Regions from separate parts of the Arthrobacter sp. Cza30 genome, predicted to be linked through region 1. Evidence: riboswitches for the same ligand, from Rfam matches in the RefSeq annotation. Region 1 holds a riboswitch; the other holds the start of a gene.
The links. Region 1 has a riboswitch for guanidine ahead of AC5RVZ_RS22090 (DMT family transporter). Riboswitches for the same ligand answer to the same signal wherever they lie in the genome.

Region 2: linked by a shared signal. The riboswitch ahead of AC5RVZ_RS27375 (DMT family transporter) and the one ahead of AC5RVZ_RS22090 (DMT family transporter) in region 1 are both predicted to bind guanidine.

What each region holds. Positions count from the first base shown of each region.
Region 1 covers NZ_JBNHGA010000006.1:301,019-308,285, reverse strand. The annotation lists gene pepN (aminopeptidase N) at 1-1,039, shown strand, start outside; gene AC5RVZ_RS22105 (dihydrofolate reductase family protein) at 1,221-1,874, shown strand; gene lplAB (lipoate-protein ligase LplAB) at 1,903-2,964, opposite strand; gene AC5RVZ_RS22095 (DMT family transporter) at 3,249-3,584, opposite strand; gene AC5RVZ_RS22090 (DMT family transporter) at 3,594-3,908, opposite strand; guanidine-III (ykkC-III) riboswitch at 3,919-3,986, opposite strand; gene AC5RVZ_RS22085 (mycothiol transferase) at 4,263-4,820, shown strand; gene AC5RVZ_RS22080 (hypothetical protein) at 4,997-5,173, shown strand; gene AC5RVZ_RS22075 (hypothetical protein) at 5,311-5,649, shown strand; gene AC5RVZ_RS22070 (HNH endonuclease family protein) at 5,961-6,806, shown strand; gene AC5RVZ_RS22065 (DapH/DapD/GlmU-related protein) at 6,814-7,267, opposite strand, start outside.
Region 2 covers NZ_JBNHGA010000009.1:174,364-181,630, reverse strand. The annotation lists gene AC5RVZ_RS27400 (PspA/IM30 family protein) at 1-243, opposite strand, end outside; gene AC5RVZ_RS27395 (TPM domain-containing protein) at 323-2,332, opposite strand; gene AC5RVZ_RS27390 (DUF3097 family protein) at 2,487-3,320, shown strand; gene trmB (tRNA (guanosine(46)-N7)-methyltransferase TrmB) at 3,453-4,118, shown strand; gene AC5RVZ_RS27380 (CPBP family intramembrane glutamic endopeptidase) at 4,135-5,013, shown strand; guanidine-III (ykkC-III) riboswitch at 5,061-5,124, shown strand; gene AC5RVZ_RS27375 (DMT family transporter) at 5,135-5,455, shown strand; gene AC5RVZ_RS27370 (CinA family protein) at 5,481-5,951, opposite strand; gene AC5RVZ_RS27365 (DUF7882 family protein) at 6,037-6,378, opposite strand; gene AC5RVZ_RS27360 (DUF6766 family protein) at 6,397-7,071, opposite strand; gene AC5RVZ_RS27355 (hypothetical protein) at 7,076-7,198, opposite strand.

The sequences.
Region 1 (7,267 bases):
GCGGACCGAGGTTCCGGAACTGGCGGGCCGGGACCTTCCCGCCCTGCTGCTGCTCAACGATGAGGACTTGAGCTACGCCAAGGTCGTCTTCGACGCCCGCTCCCTGAAAACGGTGCTCTCGGCCTTGGACATGGTCACCGATCCGCTGGCCCGCGCCCTGTGCTGGTCGAGCCTCTGGGACATGGCCCGCGACGGGCGCCTCCCCGCCGCCGACTACGTGGAGGCGGTGCAGCGCTTCGCCCCGGCGGAAACCGAGAACAGCGTGCTGCAGGTGGTCCTGGACTGCGCCAAGGCCGCGATGGACCGCTACGCACCGGCGGGCCTCCGGACGGGCCTGCGGGAAGCCTTCCTGGCCGCCGCGCGCCGGGAGGTGGAAGCGGCGGAGCCGGGCAGCGACCGGCAGCTGACCTGGGCCCGGTCACTGGCGGCGGTCGGCCGCGCGGATGACGGCCAGGCGCGGTTCCTGCGCGGCCTGCTGGACAAGACCACCGTGCTGGAGGGGCTGAAGCTGGACACGGACCTGCGCTGGCGTTTCTGGCAGGCACTCGCGGCCACCGGCCACGCTTCGGCGGCGGAGCTGGATGCGGCCCTGGAAGCCGACCGCAACGCGGCGGCGCGTGCCGGCCATCTGGCCGCCATGACGGCGCGGCCCGCTCCGGAGGTGAAGGCCGAGGCCTGGCACACCGCAGTGCATACCGATTCGCTGTCCAACGAGCTGCTGGACGCCACCATCGATGGTTTCTGCCAGGGCCCGCGTGAGCTTCACGCCGGGTATGTGGAACCGTACTTCGAGGAACTCGATCGGATCTGGTCGGTGAAGAGCATCGAGATAGCGGGCAGGCTGGTTCGGGGGCTCTACCCCATCGCCCAGGACCTGGTCTCCGGACAGGCACCTGCTGAACACCCCGTCGTCGTACGCACCGATGACTGGCTCGACAGCCACGCGGAGGCGCCGGCCGCGCTTCGCCGCATCGTCATTGAACAGCGCGACCATCTGCTCCGGGCACTCCGCGCGCAGCAGGCCGGCTCCCGGGGCTGAGCGCACCCAGCGGCCGAGCGGACGACGACGGACGACGGCGGGCGAGCGGCTGCAGGTGCATCGGCGGCCGTTGGCGGGCAGGGAGCCGCCGTACGGTTCCCTGCGCCGCCTCCGTGGAATAGGCTGTCGTCTTCCAGGGGCCCGGACCCCAGGACGCCGGGGTTCAGGAGCAGGAGGAATCGTGCCGAGACTGCGAGTGCACAATTTTTCCGTCTCGCTCGACGGCTATGCGGCCGGCCCGCGCCAGAGCGTGGAGGACCCGTTGGGAGTGGGCGGCGAACAGCTGCACGAGTGGGTGTTCCGGACCGCGGCCGGCAAGCGCATGGGCGGCGAGGGCGGGGGTTCCACCGGGGTGGACAACGACTTCGTCGAGGCCGGGCAGGAGGGCATCGGGGCCACCATCATGGGCCGGAACATGTTCGGGCCGGTGCGCGGGGAGTGGCCCGCCGACGAGTGGCGGGGCTGGTGGGGCGAAGACCCGCCGTTCCATCATCCGGTCTTCGTGCTGACGAACTACCCGCGGCCGCCCATCACCATGGCCGGCGGGACCGTCTTCCACTTCGTCGACGACGGGATCGAGTCCGCCCTGCGGCAGGCCTTCAAAGCCGCCGCCGGGCAGGACGTCCGGCTCGGCGGCGGCGCATCCGCCGTCCGGCAATACCTGCGGGCGCGGCTCGTGGACGAACTGCACCTGGCCATGGTGCCCGTTCTGCTGGGCTCCGGCGAGCGCGTGTTCGACGACCTGGACGCCGCCGCTCTCGGCTATGAGTGTGTCGAATTCGCCGCTTCGCCTGCCGCGGCACACGCCCGTCTGGTCAGAAGCACGGACCGGTAGCCCGGCCGCGCGGCTCCCGCCGCTCACCCTACGGTACGCGGTGCAGCCATTCTTCAGTGCCGAACTTGGTCTCCACGAGTTCCCGGGCCATGGCCAGCTCTTCCTCGGAGAAACCGCTGTCCTCGGCCGCATAGCGGTCCTTGAAGGTCCGGATCATCACCTCGATGATTTCCTCGCGGGTCAGGCCGGTCTGCCGGCGCAGCGGGTCCACCCGCTTCTTGGCGCTGGAGATGCCCTTGTCGGAGATCTTTTCCTTGCCGATCCGAAGGACGTCGGTCATCTTGTCCGCGTCGATGTCGTAGGACATGGTCACGTGGTGCAGCATCCCGCCATTGGCCAGCCGCTTCTGCGCCGCGCCGCCGATCTTGCCCTCCGGCGTGGCGATGTCGTTGAGCGGCTGGTAGAACGCCTTGATGCCGACCTTCTCGAGTGACGCCATGACCCAGGCGTCGAGGTACGCGTAGGACGCCTCGAAGCTCTGCCCGTCCACCAGGGTCTGCGGCAGGTACAGCGAATAGGTGATCGCGTTGCCTTGTTCCATGAACATCGCGCCGCCGCCGCTGATCCGGCGCACCACCGTGATGCCGTGGCGTTCCACCCCGTCCGGGTCCACTTCGTTGCGTACCGACTGGAAGCTGCCGATCACCACCGACGGTGCCTCCCACTCCCAGAACCTCAGCGTCGGCGGCCGCTTCCCGGCCCCCACCTGACGGGTCAGGACCTCGTCCATCGCTACGTGCAGGTGCGTCGGCAGCGGGGTGGGCGGAATAACCTGCCAGTGATGATCAAGCCAACCGGTGGCCTTGTTGAGGGCGCGGCGCACGGCTACGGCAACCGCATCGGCCGAGAAGCCGAACATTTGCGCGTCCGGCCGCAACGCAGCGTTAATCGCGCCGGCATAGTGGCCGTGGGTGCTTTCGATGCTCATCCCGTCAAGCGCGGCGTTGATGTCCGCCAGTGCTTCATCCGGTTCCAAAAAGAAGTCGCCGCTGACGGACGGCCGGATAATCTGTCCGTCCGCCACCTCGAAGTCCACGACCACGAGCTTGCCGCCCTGGACCTTGTACTCTCCATGGCGGTGGTCGGTCATGTGCGCTCCTTGACTGTCTTCGGGTTATCTTGGCGGGGACGGTTGCGGCCGCCAGGCGGCTGCGGTGGACGGTTTTCCCAGTCTAATCAAGGCCCGTGGGCAGCCCGTCCGCGCGGGACTCAGGTTCCTCCCAGCTGCTGCCGGGGCTGTGCCCAGAACCCCCTCGTAGTGTCATAGACACCTCATCACGGTGCGAGTGAAAGAGGGGCCGGACGTGCCCGGTCCAAGCGCCGGTGGGTATTGGAGTAACTCCCCCAACCTCTCCACTACCCGCCGGCGCTTTTTCATGCCTTCTTTCCGTCTCCCGTGTCGGCAAGCTTCAGCCCGATCACGCAGCCGATGATCCCGGCAACGAAGAGCAGTTTGAGCACGCTCGCAGGTTCTCCACCGAACAGCATGGCGTAGCCGACGGTCAATGCCGCCCCCGCGCCGGTCCATACCGCATACGCCGTGCCAATGGGGATGCCGCGCATGGCATAGCCCAGGCCAAACATGCTGAGGGTCAGTGCCACGAAGAACACCACGGCGGGCCCCGTGCGGCTTAGTCCGTCCGACATCCCCAGGGCTGTTGCCCACACAGCTTCCAGGACGGCACTGATCAGCAAAACAGTCCAATGCATGGCAGCCCCCTAACCGATCGCCTTGAGGCCGACGACACAGCCGATGATGCCCAGCAGGAGGAGTACGCGTATCAGCGTCGCTTTCTCGGCGCCGGTGATCATGGCCACGGCCGCGGTCAACACCGCACCGATGCCGACCCATACCGCGTAGGCGGTCCCCACCGGTATGGCCGTCATGGCGTAGGCCAAACCAACCATGCTCAGGACCATGGATACCACGAAAATGAGGGTAGGCCAGAGCCGGCGGAAGTTCTTCGATGCGCCCAGGGCGGTGGCCCACACGGCTTCCAACACACCGGACAAAACAAGTATCAGCCATTCCATGAATGATTCCTTTGGCCAGTCTTGTCGCACACCGGGTACTGAACCGTCGTCCGGAGACCTCAGGAAACAGGTCTTGAACTAGAAAATAGCAAAGCACGACGCCGGTGCGCAGCTTTGGTGGCCAACCTCACCAGCCAGGGGCCCGGCCTCGGTCGTTGACGGCCCTCCCGATTGTTTTGCACTTTCCTGCGCACCAATCCCCTACAAGCATCGAACCTGGGGAGCCGCATTGCTACCGTCGTGCGCAAGCGGGTGCAACGGCGCGAGAACGTGGGCGGTGCGGTCGAAGACCTGGCTGCCGCGAAGGGCTCTCTATTGACCCGGTCACTCTAAAGGAAGAGGAGGAGGCAGCCGGTGAACGAGGAGATCTATCACCAGGGCAATCCCGAGCCGCCGATCGCCGGCGACGAGACGGCGACCCTGCTGGGCTTTCTGGAGCGGCAGCGCGCAACCTTCGCGTGGAAGACCGGCGGGCTGGACGCGTCCGGCCTGCAACAGAAGCTCAACCCGTCATCGATGACGCTGGGCGGCATGCTCAAGCACCTGGCCCGCTTCGAGGACGACATGTCCACCGAGTGGCTGAATGGCCGAGCCCAACTCCCACCGTGGAACGCCGTGGACTGGGACAGCGACCCCGACTGGGACTGGCGTTCCGCCCACGATGACTCCCCCGAGCAGCTGTATGGGCAGTGGTCCGACGCCGTGGCGCGCTCCCGTGCCTTGTTCGCCGAGGCGCTGAGGGACGGCGGCATGGGACGACCGGGCAAAGTCGTCTCCGACCCCGACGTTGAACTACCGAATCTGCGCTACATCCTGCTCAACATGATCGAGGAGTACGCCCGCCATAACGGCCATGCCGACCTCATTCGGGAGTCGGTGGATGGGCTCGTCGGCCAGGACCCTCCGGGTTGAGAACGGCGTGCCGTGCCCAGCGGGAGATCCTGCGCGGCAGGGGGCTATCCGGCTCGCCGTTGCGCCAGGTGCCACGCAGCTTGAAGGCCCGATATCAAGGCAACCAGGAAGCCGAGCGCGCCTAGCCCGAGGAAAACCAGAACGAAACCGATCCTGAGAGGGGAAGGAGGCAGTCCTTGATCGGCCTCACTGATTCCCCCGAAACCAATCCAGGTAAACAAGGCCAACACCAGTCCAAGGAACATCATGGAGCTGCCGGATGCGAAGGCTACCGCAACGGGAATTTTTCTCATGAACTGCTGGCCCCTTTCACTGCGTTTACGGTGCAGGCTGTAGACTCCTTGGCACATTGAACGGACGGCCACTCCTAAATTATCGAATGATACGCCCTTTCGGGATACCCTGATCAGAAAGTCTGGGCGCTGCAAGGCCGAAACCGGAAGAGGGCAATGCGTAGAACATTCAACATCGCGTTGCCTTAGTCATCGGCATGATCCTGGTCAGTGCCGGATTGTTCTTCTTTGGATATCCGGAATGGGGAGGATATGCCATCGAGGGTTTGATGCTCATCGCCGTGGTGGTACTTGTAGCCAGGCTTGCGCTTGGGGGCAGAAAGAGCATCTCTCAACCGATGGCGGAGCCCGGAGAGACTCCTAATGATATATACCTCGGCGCCACCTACACGGGCCCACGACTCATCGCCCCTCCCCGCGAAACGCATGCAGAGTTGGTCATCGATGATGATGAGCGGCTGCAGTTCCTTGAGGCCCTCAAGAACGCAGACGCACGCTCACCCCGCGACGTCTCTGGGGAACGGCACCGCCCCTAGCCGTATAGACAATTCCTGTCGCAGCTTTCCCGCAGCGCCTTCCCGGGAATTCCAACAACCTGCGATCAGCCAAGCGAAACCACTTTCCTACTCGCCCTGCCTGGTTTTATTAATAGTTGGATTTCGGCCTGCATGAGGGCCGTTCCGTCTGCATAGTCGATGAGCTCCGGATCTTCGACGTGGGAACGAAGGCCTGCCGCACAAAGGCAGACCTTTTGTATGGCAGGATAATTCCCGGGCAATCGCACTGAATCTGTGCGTGACTGTTGCCGGACATATTGGGGGAATACTTGCGCAAGAATCCGGGCCGAATGTTGGCCTCCATCCTTACCGCCGGAGCCCTGCTGCTTGGCGGGTTCACGGCCGCAGCCCCGGCTGAGGCCCTCGGGCCGAAAGTCACAGGGCCGAGCGCCTCCTCGGTGCTGAACACCCTGCCGGTCAAGGGCAAGGCCGCCAAAACCGGCTATTCCCGGGACAAGTTCGGACCCTCATGGAAGGACACCGATCGCAACGGCTGTGATACCCGGAACGATATCCTCAAGCGCGACCTCACCAAGGACAGGTTTAAGCCCGGCACGAATAACTGCGTCATCGCTTCCGGGACCTTGAAGGATCCCTACACCGGCAAGACCATCAGCTACGTCCGCGGCGGCAACAAGGTCGACATCGACCACGTCGTCGCTCTGGGCCAGGCCTGGGTGTCCGGTGCCCAAAAGCTCTCCACCGCCCAGCGCACCGCCTTGGCCAACGACTCGCTGAACCTGCTGGCCGTGGATGCCTCCGCGAATCGGGCCAAGGGCGACCGCGAGGCCAGTGCGTGGCTGCCGAAGAACAAGTCCTTCCGTTGTCCCCTCGTCGCCACCCAAATCGCGGTCAAGAAGAAGTACGCCCTGTCGGTCACTCCCGCAGAGAAGGCCGCCATGAAGCGGGTCCTCACCTCCTGCCCCGGGCAGAAGACGGTGAAGGTCACCGCCATCAAGCCGGCCAGCAAGGCAACGCCGACGAAGGCCGCCAAGCCCTCCACTGCATTGAAGGTCTCCCCCGGTGCTTTCTGCGCCTCGTCCATGAAGGGCAAGAAGGGCATCGGCAAAACCAATGGCAAGACCTACACCTGCAAGGCGTCCTCCACGGACAGCCGCCTCCGCTGGCGCACCTGAACGGGGTTCAGGAGGAAAGGAAGCGCACCACACGTGCGGGTGAACCCACAACGATGGAATTATCGGGCACGTCCTTCGTGACTACGGAAGCGGCCGCCACGACGGCATTTTCGCCAATGGTCACCCCGGGCAGAATGGTGGCGTTCGACGCGATCCAGACATTGCGGTTGATGACGATGGGAGCCGGGTGCATGTCCCCGCGGCGGCTCGGCGCAAGGTCGTGGTTGAGTGTGGCCAACAAGGAGTTGTGCCCGATAAGACAGTCGTCACCAATCACCACGCCGCCCTGGTCCTGAAATTTGCAGCCTGAGTTGATGAAAATCCTCTTCCCGAGCGTGATGTTTTTCCCAAAGTCGGCGTAGAAAGGCGGGAAAACCGTCACGGATTCGTCAATCGGCTTGCCCGTCAGCTGAGTCAACAGCTCCCTCACCCGCGCAGGTTCCTGATAGGCGCCATTAAGC
Region 2 (7,267 bases), on a different contig from region 1:
GGCCGCGAGCGCCTTGTTGCCCCACTCGGCGGCCGCCTGGATGTCCTCCTGGTGGTCGCGCTCGAGCAGCCGCAGGTTGCCGATCGTCTCGGCGATGGCCGACTCGGCGTCGGCGATGCTGTTGGTGTAGTCGCGCACGAGCTGGTCGAGCATCTTCTGCGGATCCTCGGCCTGGTCGAGGAGTGCGTTGATGTTGGCCTTCAGGAGCGTCGAGATGCGCCCGAAGATGGACTGCTTCGCCATCGGATTTCCTTCCTTGTCGGACTGAGTTCTCAGGTTCTGGTTCGGGATGCGGCGGCACCGCGTGGTCGTCGGGGGCGGGTCAGAAACGACCACCTCCCCGGCGGGCGCGGGTCCCGCCGCCGCCGAAGCTGCCGGGGCGGAACCCGCCCGACGACCGCCCGGCGGAGCCGCCGCCGAGCATGCCGCCGAATCCGCCCGAGGATCGGCCGCCGCCGCTGAGCATCGAGTTGAGCACGATGCCGCCGAGCACGGCCCCCAGCATGCCGCCGCCGCCGGAGCTCTGCCCGCCGAACATCCCGCCGCCGCCGTCGAAGGCGCCGACGTCGTCCTGCGCGAGCTGGATCGACTGGGCGGCGAGGTGGTCGGCCCGCTGGGCGTGCTGCATGGCCTGCCGCGGGTCACTGGACTGAAGGGCCTGGGCGCGCGCCAGCGCGGCGCCCGCCTCCGCCAGCCGTGTGCGCGCCTCGGCGCCGATGGCCCCCCGGCGCGCGGTGATGTAGTCCTCGGCCGCCGAGACCTGGGCCTGCGCCTGCAGGATCAGCTGGCCGACGACCTGTCGCGCGCGCTTCTCCTGGGCGTGGGCATCCCGCACGCCCTGGACCAGGGCGTCGATCTGCCGGTTCGCCGCCTCGAGGCTCTGCAGTGCGATGAGCGGCCGCCTGTGCGTGCCGGCGAGGTGCGCCCTGGCCGCATCGAGCTGCTGCCGGGTGGCCGCGACGGCGCCCGCGATGCGGCCGTCGGGGTCGGCGAGAGCGGATGCCCCGGCGATGTCGCTCTCGAGCTCCGCCACGAGTGCGACGGCGCTGGTCTCGGCCTGGGCGAGGTCGGCGGCGAGCTTGCCGATGGCGTCTTCGAGCAGCGCCGCCTGACCGACCGCCTCCTCCGCCGCGCGGATGCCGACCGCCGCTTCGCCGCCGCTTCCCGAAGCGATCGCCCGCTCGGCCGCGGCGAGCTGCTCCGCGGCGAAGGCGAGCCTCTGCCGGGCCTGCTCGGGGTTGTCGGCGATGGTCGCGAGCGTTTCCGGTGCGTACGCCGACTGCAGCCGCCGCAACTCGCTCTCGGCGCTTCCGAGCGCGTCTGCGGCCTTCTCGCGAGCGGCCCGCACGCGAGCGAGCGCCGCGGGCGCGTCCTGCTCGAGCTTGCGCAGCTCGTCGAACGCCGCGGCCTTCTCGTCGAGAAGACCGTTGGCCGACTCGCACAGGGCGATGATGCGCTCGTTCCACGCGCGCCTGTCGGCGTCCGAGTCGGGCGTGGCGTCGTCGAGCTGCTGCTGCAGTGTGAACGCCTCGTCGAGACTCGCCCGCGCCGTGGCGAGCGCCGCCTCGAACTCCACCGTCGCGGCATCGCCGAACTGGGCTTTGGCGAACCCGAGCTCCTGCGCACTGGTCTTCAGCGCGTCGTCGGTCTCGACCAGCAGCGACGCCGCGCGCCGCTCGAGCTGTTCGAGAGGCACCTGCGCGGCCGCGGGGGCGCTCGTCGCGCTCGGCGTCTTCCTGCGACGCCGCACCAGCACCACGACGAGCGCGATCGCGGCCGCGATGGCGGCCACGACGAGGATGCCGGTGAGAAGGCCGCCGCCGTTCCGTCCGTCGTCGGCGCCTCCGGTCCCGCCCTGCTCGGCATCGACGAACCCGGCGGCGGCCGCGTCGACCGCACCGAGCCAGTCCTCCTGACGGAGAGCCGGCTGCACCCGCTGCTGCTCGATCGCCGCCAGCTGGTCGAACGTGACCGGCCCCTCGGAATCACCCGAGATGTAGTACTGACGACCCTCGGTGGCCACGGCCAGAAGATACTGGCTCGGCCCGAGGCCGTTGTCGTTCGCGACCCGTGTGGCCCACTGTTCGGCGCCCGACGGATCGGTGAAGTCGTCGACGTAGACGACCCACAGGTCGATCCCGGTCTCGGTCTTCAGCTGCTCCAGACGCTCCTGCGCCTGGGCCTCCTCGCCGGCTGAGAGCACGTCGACGTCGTCGAGCACGTATCCCGATCCCAGCTGCACCGGGGGAGTGGCCGATGCCGGAGCGGCGGCGACGCCCGCGAGCAGCAGCGCCGCACCGGTCGTGAGCACCGCGGCCCATCGCGCTCGCATCGATTCCCCTCCAGACGCGGGATCCGCCCCTCAGGCGAGTCTATGCAGGCCCGCGCGCGCGGTGGTAGCGCGCCTGCCAGTGGTATGGGAGGTGCGGGTCGCTGCCGGGTCCGCTGACGCCGTGCGGGTAGGGTTTCGGATCCGGAGGACGAGGATGGACGATCGCTACGGCGCCGATGTGCTGGCGTCGGCATGGAAAGGCCATGGACGCCGAGAGCTGGCCCGGGTCGAGGCATCCCGTGACCTCGTCGTGGAGGTGGCGGACGACGGCTACTGCGGCGCTGTCGTCGCTGTGTCGGGCGGCATGGTGGAGCTCGAGGATCGCCGAGGGCGGAGACGGCTGTTCCCACTGGGCGCCGGCTTCCTCCTCGATGGGGTCGATGTCGTGCTCGTGCCGCCGACGGCCGCACCGGCGTCCGGGCCGAAGCGCACGGCGTCGGGCTCGTTCGCGGCGCCCGAGGCCCGTGCCCGCACCGCCCGTGCCAGCCGCATCCTCGTCGAGGGACGCCATGACGCCGAGCTCGTCGAGAAGGTGTGGGGCGACGACCTGCGTGCCGAGGGCGTCGTCGTGGAGTACCTGCAGGGTGTGGATCTGCTCGAGGCGGCGCTCGTCGAGGAGCCGCCGTCGGCGTCGCGCCGATACGGCGTGCTCGTGGACCATCTCGTGCCCGGCTCGAAGGAATCCCGCGTCGCGGACGCGATCGCACGCGGTCCGCACGGCGCGCACGTGCTCATCGTGGGGCATCCGTGGATCGACGTGTGGCAGTGCGTCACGCCGCGGGCGATGGGGATCCAGCGGTGGCCGGAGGTGCCCCGCGGGATCGACTTCAAGGTCGGGGTGTGCCGGGCGCTGGGCTGGCCGGCTCGCGATCAGGCCGATCTCGCCCGCGCCTGGCAGCGCATCCTCGGGTCGGTGTCGAGTTACCGCGACCTCGAGCCGGCGTTCCTCGGCCGCGTCGAGGAGCTCATCGACTTCGTCACCGCGTGAGCACCGGCGGCGCATGAGGCACCGGCAGCCCGCGATGCGCGCCCGCGTCGGTAGCCTGGACGGGTGAGCGAGACCTCCCAGACCCGCACCTTCCGCGACCGGCCGGTGTCGTTCGTGCGCCGCAGCGGCCGGATGTCGGAGGCGCAGGAGCGGGCATGGGCCGAGCTCGCCCCGCAATACGTCGTCGACGTCGTCCGCGACGCCGCGGCGACCAGCGTCCTGCCCGGAACCGCGATCGAGCCCGCCGCGGTGTGGGGGCGCAGCGCGCCGCTCGTCGTCGAGATCGGCTCCGGTCAGGGGCACGCGATCGTGCACGCGGCGGCCTCGCACCCCGAGAAGAACTTCCTCGCGATCGAGGTCTTCAAGGCGGGGCTCGCCCGCACCATGCTCGACGCCGACCGGGCGGGGGCTCGCAACCTGCGCCTGGTCGAGGCGAACGCGCCCGAGGTTCTGCAGCACCTGCTGCCCGAGGCATCCGTCGACGAGCTGTGGGTGTTCTTCCCCGACCCGTGGCACAAGAAGAAGCACACCAAGCGGCGCCTGGTCACGTCCGGGTTCGCTGGCATCGCCGCCCGCGCCCTGCGCGACGGCGGGACGCTGCGGCTGGCGACGGACTGGGAGGAGTACGCGGTGCAGATGCGCGAGGTCATGGAAGCGGCGCTCGACTTCGCGCCCGCATTCGACGGGGAGTGGGCGCCGCGCTTCGATGGACGCGTGCTGACGGCCTTCGAGCGCAAGGGCACGCGCCACGGGCGCGAGATCCGCGACCTGTCCTATCACCGGCTCGGCCGGGCGTGAGAGCCGGACCGCGCTGATGCCTGCCCACCCTGCTCTCGCTCCGACGACCACCCGGCCGACGTGGTCCTGGGGTCTCGCGCCGGCGCTGCTGGTCTGCCTCGCGGCCCCGGCGTTCTTCGTCGTGCGGATCCCGTGGCTGGGGTGGGCGCTGCTGGCGGCCGGTGTCGCCCTCGCGTTCGCGACGGAGCGCACGGATGTCTCGGCGCGAGCTCTCGCGCCCGAGGGCGCGAGAGCGCCGTCGCTCGTGCGCGACCTGTCGCTCATCGCGGTGGGCCTGCTCATCGTGAGCGCCATCCCGCTCAAGGCCGAGCTCGACAACCTCGCGATGCTGCGGTTCGCCCTCGCGCTGGGAGGCGCCGTGGCGGTGCCGTATGCGATCTCGCGATGGCTGTACCGCGATCACGCCATCCGGTTCCCCTGGCGCGGCGGCGGGCGCTGGTCGACGTTCCAATGGGTGTGGCTGGTCGTCGTCCTGCTGCTGGGGTGGCTGATCCTGCCGTTCTACTTCATCACCTCCGGCGTGTATCAGAACTGGCCGGTCGTGGAGACCCCGGACCTCATCGCGCGGCTGTTCGTCGGCGTCGGCGCCGTCGGCATCTGGGACGAGCTGTTCTTCATCTGCACGTGCTTCGCCCTGCTGCGTCGTCACTTCCCCGACTGGCAGGCGAACCTGTTGCAGTCGATCGTGTTCGTCTCCTTCCTGTGGGAGCTGGGGTACCAGGCGTGGGGGCCGTTCCTCACCATCCCGTTCGCGCTGCTGCAGGGCTTCATCTTCAAGAGGACGCGGTCGCTGGCGTACGTGGTGACGGTGCATCTGCTGTTCGACGCCGTCGTGTTCCTCGTCCTCGTCCACGCCCACAACCCCGGCGTGCTCGACGGCCTGTTCCTGGTGTGAGGCGACCGCCTGCCCAGGAGGTGCCCAGTCCGACCGGTTAGGCTGGCGCGCGGATCCCGACCGGATCCCGGACGAGGGTTCAGTACCCGGTGAGCGACAAGACTGGCCAGGAGGAACAGTCGTGTCGTGGGTCATCCTCATCCTCTCCGGCGTGCTCGAGGCGGTCTGGGCGAGCGCGCTGGGCAAGTCGGAAGGCTTCACCAAGCTGTGGCCGAGCGTGGTCTTCGGCGTCGCCCTCGCGGCGAGCATGGGCGGCCTGGCGTGGGCCATGCGGGACATCTCGACCGGCACCGCCTACGCGGTGTGGGTCGGCATCGGGGCCGCGCTCACCGTCGCGTATGCGATGATCACCGGCGAAGAGCCGTTCTCGATCGTCCGGCTGCTCCTGATCCTCGGGCTCGTCGGGTGTGTGATCGGGCTCAAAGCCGTCAGCGCCGAATAGCGGGCGCAGCCGCGTGGGCGGCCGGCTACGCCGCGGTCACGCGTTGGAGCAGCGATTCCAGGACGGCGACAGCCGTATCGATCGTCGCGGCGAGGACGTCCTCGGGTCCGCCGCTGAGCGCCAGTTCGCGGTGCCCGGCGCCCGAGCGCGTGGCCCAGCCGACGAAGACCGTCCCCGCGGGGTGGCCGTCCTCGTCGTCGGGGCCACCGACGCCGGTCGTCGAGACCGCGATGTCGGCATCCATGAGGGCCAGGACGCCCATGGCGAGCTGCTCAGCGCATTCGCCGGAGACGGGGTCGAGCCCGGGTGTCGTGCCGAGCACCGCCTCCTTGGTGCGCGTCTGATACGCCACGACGCCGCCGGCGAACCACTCCTCGGCGCGTGCGCCCTTGCCGACGGTGCTGGCGAGCAGGCCGCTGGTCAGAGACTCCGCGAGCGCCACCCGCACCCCGTTCCCTCGGGCGGCCTCGGCCACCCGTTCCACCGCATCGGTCATCGCCCGTCTCCGTCGCTGTGCCTGCCGGCGTTCCGGAGCCGGTCCCGTCGCACGCCGCTGTCGCACGCCCCTCTCGTCCCGGCCGTCACGAGACGATGTCGCGTTCGTCGACCATCTCCGCGTGAGCGGGCTGGGCGGGTTCGGGGACCAGGTACAGGCCGGCGGGAGAATTGGCGGTGTAGGCCAGAGCGTCGATCCAGGCGGGATTGAGCCGCGGCGTCCGGCTGCCGTAGAACTTGTACACGAGCGAGCACCGTGGATGGATCCACACGGTCGTCCGTCCGTCGCCGATGCTGGCGTCGTCCTTCCACGTGAAGTGGAACGGCTCGCCGCGTCGCAGCTTCGTGCCGATGACCAGCTGCAGGTGCGCCAGCGTCCGGTCGTCGAAGTCCACCTTGACGGTGCCCTCGTAGATCAGTTTCCCCATCGTCCACCTCTGGCTTGCTCACTCGCTGGAGCCGGCGGTCTCGTGGTGCGGAGCGCCGACGGGCTTGGACTCGCTGGAGCCGCGCTGTCGAAGGAAGATCGACAGCGCGATCATCGCCCCGACGGCGAGGAACTCGGACTGCCAGTTCTGGAACGTCCGGCTCCAGAAGTCCGGCAGCGTCAGGTACTCCAGCCAGGTGACCGGCGGCTGGCCGTGCTCGGCGTTCTCGGAGTTCATCACGACGGTGCCCGCCAGGGACTGCGCGAGCCACGACAGCAGGAACACCGCGCCCATCACGATCAGCAGCGAGTTGGAGAAGAGCACCTGGCGGATGCCTCGTGCCTTCGCCCACTCCGGCGAATCGTCGCGGGCGTGCTCGCCGACCAGCTGCTCCTCGTCGCTGTCGGGACCCTCGTCGCCGGGCTTCTTCGACTCGGGGGAGCCCCGCTGCACGAGCCAGATCGTCGCGGCGATGAACACGAGAAACTGAAGGAACTCCGACTGCCAGTTCTCGGCAACGTCGACGACGAACTCCGAGGAGGTGACGAACCCGAGGTAGCTCTCCGGCGGCATGCCGTGCTGCTGGAGCTTCTCGTTGTCCTCCATCCAGCCGGCCACCGACTGCGCGATCAGGGTGAGGGCGAACAGGCCCAGGAACAGCAGGCTGAGCGCGTTGTCGCGGATGGTCCGCATGCGCTCACCGCCCCATCAGCGGGACGGCGATCATGTACGCCAGACCGATGCCCAGCAGGGCGATCCAGGACCAGAAGACAGCAGCCTCGCCGGGCCGTTCTCCGGCCTCCTCAGGCGTGAAGTCCACCACGTTCTCCTCTCGCGAGCACGGCGGCGTGCGCCGTGCTCTCATCCTCGCGCCAGGGCCGGGAATGGT